2 regions of the Peribacillus sp. NPDC097197 genome follow, and region 1 is predicted to be linked to the other one. Evidence: riboswitches for the same ligand, from Rfam matches in the RefSeq annotation. Region 1 holds a riboswitch; the other holds the start of a gene.
The links. A riboswitch is a leader RNA that binds a small molecule or an ion and turns the genes downstream of it on or off. The one in region 1 is predicted to bind S-adenosylmethionine.
Positions count from the first base shown of each region.

Region 2: linked by a shared signal. The riboswitch ahead of ACQKL6_RS18200 (methionine ABC transporter ATP-binding protein) and the one ahead of ACQKL6_RS01855 (methionine ABC transporter ATP-binding protein) in region 1 are both predicted to bind S-adenosylmethionine.

Region 1 is NZ_JBNNST010000001.1:397,542-400,810, reverse strand. It holds gene ACQKL6_RS01865 (MetQ/NlpA family ABC transporter substrate-binding protein) at 1-326, opposite strand, end outside; gene ACQKL6_RS01860 (methionine ABC transporter permease) at 342-1,010, opposite strand; gene ACQKL6_RS01855 (methionine ABC transporter ATP-binding protein) at 1,003-2,037, opposite strand; SAM riboswitch class I at 2,182-2,293, opposite strand; gene ACQKL6_RS01850 (O-acetylhomoserine aminocarboxypropyltransferase/cysteine synthase family protein) at 2,406-3,269, opposite strand, start outside.
Region 2 is NZ_JBNNST010000018.1:54,531-57,799, reverse strand. It holds gene ACQKL6_RS18210 (MetQ/NlpA family ABC transporter substrate-binding protein) at 1-284, opposite strand, end outside; gene ACQKL6_RS18205 (methionine ABC transporter permease) at 335-1,003, opposite strand; gene ACQKL6_RS18200 (methionine ABC transporter ATP-binding protein) at 990-2,006, opposite strand; SAM riboswitch class I at 2,076-2,185, opposite strand; gene ACQKL6_RS18195 (MBL fold metallo-hydrolase) at 2,512-3,269, shown strand, end outside.

The DNA.
Region 1 (3,269 bases):
GCATTAACAAAATCATATCCATTTTCCTTAATTTGAGATTCTAAATAAGGAATGTGCTGGAAGTAGTTCGCGTCCAGTTCTTTATTGTTCAAAGCCTTGTTTGGCAAGATATAGTCTTGGAATGTTTCCACTTCCAATTCAATGCCTTTTTCTTTAAGAAGAGGAATCGCTTTTTCAAGAATCTCTGCATGTGGTACATTCGATGCACCCACCACTAACTTCTTCGTATCATCGCCACTACCTGTATCTTTCTCTTTATCCGTTCCGCAAGCCGCCAATGCAATTGATAAAACTAGAACGAATGCAAACCCTAAAAACTTTTTCATCCTTTTCATCTCCCCTTATCTTTTATCCAATTTAGAAGTAATCACATCACCGATAATCTGTATGATGAAGACAATAATTAATATGACAATCGTCGCTACCAGGGTAACGTCGTTGTGATTCCGTTGATAACCGTCCAGATAGGCTAAGTTACCCAATCCACCAGCCCCGATGACACCTGCCATTGCCGTGTATCCAACCAATGCAATCGATGTTACCGTGATGCCTGATATAAGGGCCGGCATCGATTCTGGAAGGAGGACCTTATAAATGATGGTGCTGGTTTTGGCTCCCATTGATTTAGCCGCTTCAATCACGCCTTTATCAATCTCACGAAGGCCGATTTCGACCATCCGCGCATAAAACGGTGCTGCACCGATAATGAGTGCTGGTAATGCCGCATTCTCACCAATCATGCTACCGACAAGTAATTTGGTGAACGGAATTAATAATACAATCAAGATAAGGAATGGAATCGAACGGAAAATATTAACGAAAGCACTTAACACACCGTTAACGCCCCGATTCTCCCACATATTCCCCTTGCCTGTTAAAAACAGAAGCAACCCCAATAGTATCCCTATAAAAAAGGTCGCTACAACTGAAATACTTGTCATATACAGCGTTTCTTTCGTCGCTTCTATGATGTCTTCCCAATCTACATTCGGCAATAATTCTTCAAGCATGAGTAATCACCTCCACGCCTACCTGCTGTGCTTTTATGAATTCGATTGCGCGGAGCATTTCATCTTCACTGCCATCAAGGTGGATGAACAATGTTCCATATGAGCCGCTTCTCGTTTGTGATATCTTCCCCTGGACAATGTTCACATCCAACTCAAAATTACGTACCAATTTTGTGATCAACGGGCTTTCTGCATGATCCCCCACGAATGTCAGTTGAATCACTTTTCCTGCTGGATACCGTTCAAACAAATGCTCCATCGTTTCTTTTGTCTCTTCTGGTTCCGTCACCTGCTGAACAAAACGCTTAGTCATCTGTTCTTTAGGGTTTCTGAATACTTCCAGGACAGCTCCCTGTTCGACTACCCGTCCACTTTCCATCACAGCCACTCGATTGCAAATCTTCCGAATGACATGCATCTCATGTGTAATCAAGACAATGGTTAAACCAAGGCGTTGATTTATATCCACAAGCAATTCCAGGATGGAATCGGTTGTCTGGGGATCTAGAGCGGACGTGGCCTCATCACACAAAAGCACTTTCGGGTTATTGGCAAGAGCCCTCGCTATTCCCACCCTTTGCTTCTGTCCACCACTTAGCTGCGATGGATACGCTTTTTCTCTTCCTTCCAATCCAACTAACTTAATGAGTTCATTGACGCGCTTGATACGTTCTTGCTTGGAGATGCCTGCAATTTCCAAAGGAAAGGATATATTTTCTTGAACGGTCCTTGACCACAAGAGATTAAAATGCTGAAAAATCATGCTAATCTCTTGACGGGCTTTACGAAGCTTAGACCCTTTAATTGTTGAAACTTCATTTCCCGCAACGTTCACGGAGCCCTCAGTAGGCCGTTCCAACCCATTCAGCATACGTATGAGCGTACTCTTGCCAGCCCCACTGTATCCGATGACTCCGAAAATCTCACCTTTATTTATTTCTAAATTCACACTATTCACGGCATGAATCGTTTCGCTATTTCCTTTTCCTGTTCGAAAAAGTTTACTGACGTTTGACAATGTAATCATGTATGCTCACCTCTTTATCCAATTAAGCCTATGAATTTAGTCGATTTATTTTTATGGCCTCCTGATGAATCTATCCTCTATGATTCAAAGAAAATAGAAAAAGCCCTTCTGCATGAGCAGAAAGGCAGGGAAAAGCAGGCCTTCCTCTCATCTCCCAAAGCCTCTACGCTTTGTGTGAATTGGCACCTTTCCAAGGAAAATCCTTGTCGGTTGCCGGGTTTCAACGGGCACATCCCTCCACCTCTCTTGATAAGAGCTATATATGGACTATTCTTTTTTGTCTTAACATTCACTTTACTATGTCTGAAATTTTAACACAGATAAAAAAGGAGTGCAATGTAAAATCCTAGGGTGTACCTGTTTCTCCATTAAACTCTTTGAGAATTCACTGACACGATATTCGTCGCTTTTTCAATCGCTTGCTCTAGATCTTCAAGTAAATCGTCTACATTTTCAATACCGATTGAAAGGCGAACCTGGTCGGCGCTGACACCGGCCTTGACCAGTCCTGCATCATTCAATTGCTGGTGAGTTGTACTTGCTGGGTGGATGATTAGGCTTTTAGCATCCCCGACATTGGCGACATGCGACCATAACTCTACCGAATTGATGAGTGTGGAACCTGCTTCACGTCCACCCTTAATTCCAAACGTCACCACAGATCCGGCTCCCTTAGGCAAGTATTTATCCGCTAGGGCTTTATCGGGATGATCATCGTTACCCGGATAAGAAACCCATGAGACTGCCGGATGGTTCTCCAAGTATTGAATGACCGTCCTCGTATTCAACAGGTGTTCCTTCATCCTGACATGGAGCGTTTCCAGGCCAAGCGTGAACTGGAATGCACTTTGAGCACTTAACGTCGGTCCCAAATCCCGAAGCAATTGCACACGCGCTTTCGTGATAAAGGCAGCAGGCCCTACCGCTTCGGAATAGACAAGTCCATCGTAACTAGGGTCAGGTTCCGTAAAGCCTGGATAATTAGGCGAATTCCAATCGAATTTACCACCGTCGATGATGACTCCCCCTAATGTCGTACCATTACCCAATAGCCACTTTGTAGCTGAATGGATGACAATATCCGCCCCAAAGTCTATTGGTCGGCACAGATACGGCGTTGCGAAAGTGTTATCAATGATAAGAGGTATCCCTGCTTCGTGGGCTATTTCCGCCACTGCTTCGATATCAAGAACCCTTAAGCTTGGGTTGCCGATTGTTTCGGCAAATATGGC
Region 2 (3,269 bases), on a different contig from region 1:
TCCATATACACTTTATGCTGAAAGAGGTTGGCATCGATCGAACCATTACCAAGTGATTTATTCGGCTGGATATAATCACTGAATTCGACGATGTCCACTTTGTAGCCAAGGTCTTCAAGTCCGGGTTGTATGGCTTCTATGACCATGTCGGCATAAGGGCCAGTCGTTGCCCCGATTTTTAATTCTTTCTTGTCCTCCGTTTTAGTTGTCGCATCGTCATTTCCGCAAGCTGACAACCCAAGGGCTAATGCACATATAGATAATAATGAAGTGATTTTTTTCATGAAAAATTCCTCCTTGTTTAATGTAGTGTCATCGTTAACATTCATGAATCTTATCGTTTGTTTACATAGTGAGAGGCCTTATCGCCTATCATTTGGATGATTTGGACAAGACAGATCAGAACGACCACCGTTGTGATCATGATCGTGTTGTCATAACGGTAATAGCCGAAACGAATCGCGAGGTCACCGATTCCTCCTCCGCCGATTGTTCCTGCCATAGCCGAGAAGCCGATGAGTGATATCGTCGTTAATGTCACGCCTTGGATGATTCCAGGCCTTGCTTCAGGAAGAAGCACATCCTTGATGATCATCCATGGGGAAGCGCCCACGGCGATCGCGGCTTCGATCACTCCCTTATCTATTTCCCTCAATGTAGATTCTACGATCCTAGCGAAAAAAGGTATGGCGGAGACTGATAGGGAAACGGAAGCCGCTAGCGGTCCAATCGTTGACCCGGTAAGGAATTCGGTTAAAGGAAGCAAAGCGACTAAAAGAATGATAAACGGAATCGAGCGGACTAGATTAACCACGAAACCGAGGGACCGATTCAACGTGATATTTTCAAAGAACAAATTCCTGGTCGTCGTAAACAGCAATACTCCTAGAGGCAGTCCAATCAGGAGGGCAACCGCAAGGGAAATTCCGACCATATAAATCGTTTCCAGAAAGGCTTTATTAAGGTCAGGCAAAATATTGATGATGGAATCAAGCAGTGACATGCTTTAACACCTCCACGGATCGGGTCCGGCTTATTATGTATTCAAGGGCTACTTGCACTTCTTCAGGCTCACCAATCAATTCGATGATCAAGATTCCTAGAGGGATATCCTGGATATATTCAATTTTCCCGTGCAGGATATTCCCTCTGACAGAATAGTTTTGTAGAGTATCCGAGAGAATCGATTCACCAGCGGTTTGCCCTTCAAATTGTATTTTGATAATCGTTCCTTTGTTTTCCCTTATAAGGTGGGGAGGAAGTTCAAAATCCAGCACGCTGCTGATGAACTGCTTAGTCAGTTCTTGTTTGGGTTGTGAAAATATTTCATAAACAGGGCCATCTTCAATAATTCGTCCATCTTGCATGACGGAGACACGATGGCACAGTTCCTTGACCACTTCCATTTCATGGGTGATCAGCACGATGGTGATGCCCAGTTCTTTATTGATCTTTTTCAACAACTGTAAGATCGACTTCGTAGTGGTTGGATCAAGGGCTGATGTCGCTTCATCACATAATAGGACGGTAGGGTCATTCGCTAAGGCCCGTGCAATGCCTACCCGCTGTTTTTGTCCGCCACTGAGTTGAGCCGGATAAACATCTTTTTTATCCCGAAGGCCAACGATATCCAAAAGTTCCAGAACGCGGTTAGTAATGACCTCCTTTGGTTGATGGGCGGCTTTCAAGGCGAAGGAGATATTGTCAAAAACCGTTTTGGAACTGACTAGGGAAAAATGCTGAAATATCATGCCGATTTTCTGGCGTTGTTTGCGAAGCTCCTGGCTTGATAAGGTTGTTAAGTCGACGCCATCGATGATGATGCTACCATTGGTCGGACGCTCAAGAAGATTCAGACAGCGAATCAATGAACTCTTTCCCGCGCCGCTATACCCGACAATCCCATAAACCTCTCCCGTTTGAATGGTTAAAGATACATTATCCACTCCGATAACTCGGGTATTCTTCGAGATATATTCCTTTCGAACTGAACGAATTTCAATCATGATGCTATCCTCCTTATACATAAAAAAGCTACCTCTATCATTCAGAAAGAGGCAGCGAAATTATATCCCGTCTTATCTTTCAGAATGGTATTTCATTCTGCAGGAAGGGGCACCATTCCCGATGTGGGGCGGTTGCCGGACGTCATAGGGCCTGGTCCCTCAGTCACTCTTGATAAGTTAATTACTATTTTAGTATTTTATTATTTTTTTAATATAATCTATATTATTTGTTAAATACAGTAATGTCAATTATTTTTTGAATTTTATCAAGATTATGAATCAAACGATCTACTTGCCCAGATTATAGTGGCCATTTGCTAAGTTACACGGAACGTCCCGGATCTTACATGGCCTGTCTGCGTAAGAATATGGACTTTGATCACTCCCATCATTAGAAAAAATATTATACTTGTAAAAAGTATGGAGAGATAATACATTTATTGTAAGTAAATTAGTAAATAAAGGATGATGAGTTTTTCCAAAAAAATGATTGGGGTGGAAAGTCATGCTGGAAATGAAAACGATAAACGATGTGGTTTGCGTAAAAGGGACACCGGAAGGAAACAAATCAGGCATGAGCGTGAATGTGTTCTTAACCGATGGCATGTTAGTTGATACGGGTGCAAAAATCTTGTTGAAGGAACTTACTCCATTCTTTGAAACCGCTGATTACGATATGGTTGCGCTGACGCATTATCATGAGGACCATACGGGTGGGGCCGCATGGATACAGGAACATAGGAACGTTCCCATCTATATTCATCCGATGTCCCTCGATATTTGTGCAAAGGATGCAGAATATCCCGTTTACCGTAGAGTTTTTTGGGGAGATAGGGATGCCTTCAAGGCAGAACCATTAGGAGGGGTCGTCCATTCACGCACTCAAACATGGGAGCCAATCTTTACGCCAGGGCATTCGAGGGACCATATGGTTTACCTGAACCATAGTAATGGCATGCTGTTTTCGGGTGACCTGTTTGTAACGCCGAAAACGAAGCTAGTTTTAAGGGAAGAATCTATCCCGGTCATCATGGAATCCATCAAGAAACTGCTTCAGTATGATTTTAAAGAGGTCTTTTGCTGCCATGCCGGATATGTCCCGAACGGAAAGGAAATGTTTGAAAGAAAGCTCAGTTACTTGGAAAATCTGCGCGGTGAAATTCTGCGTTTGCATGATCAAGGATTGGAAGTCCATGAAATTCAGCAAAACGTGTTGCCTAATCGGTATCCGCTTATCGAGATATCCGGTCATGAATGGGATTC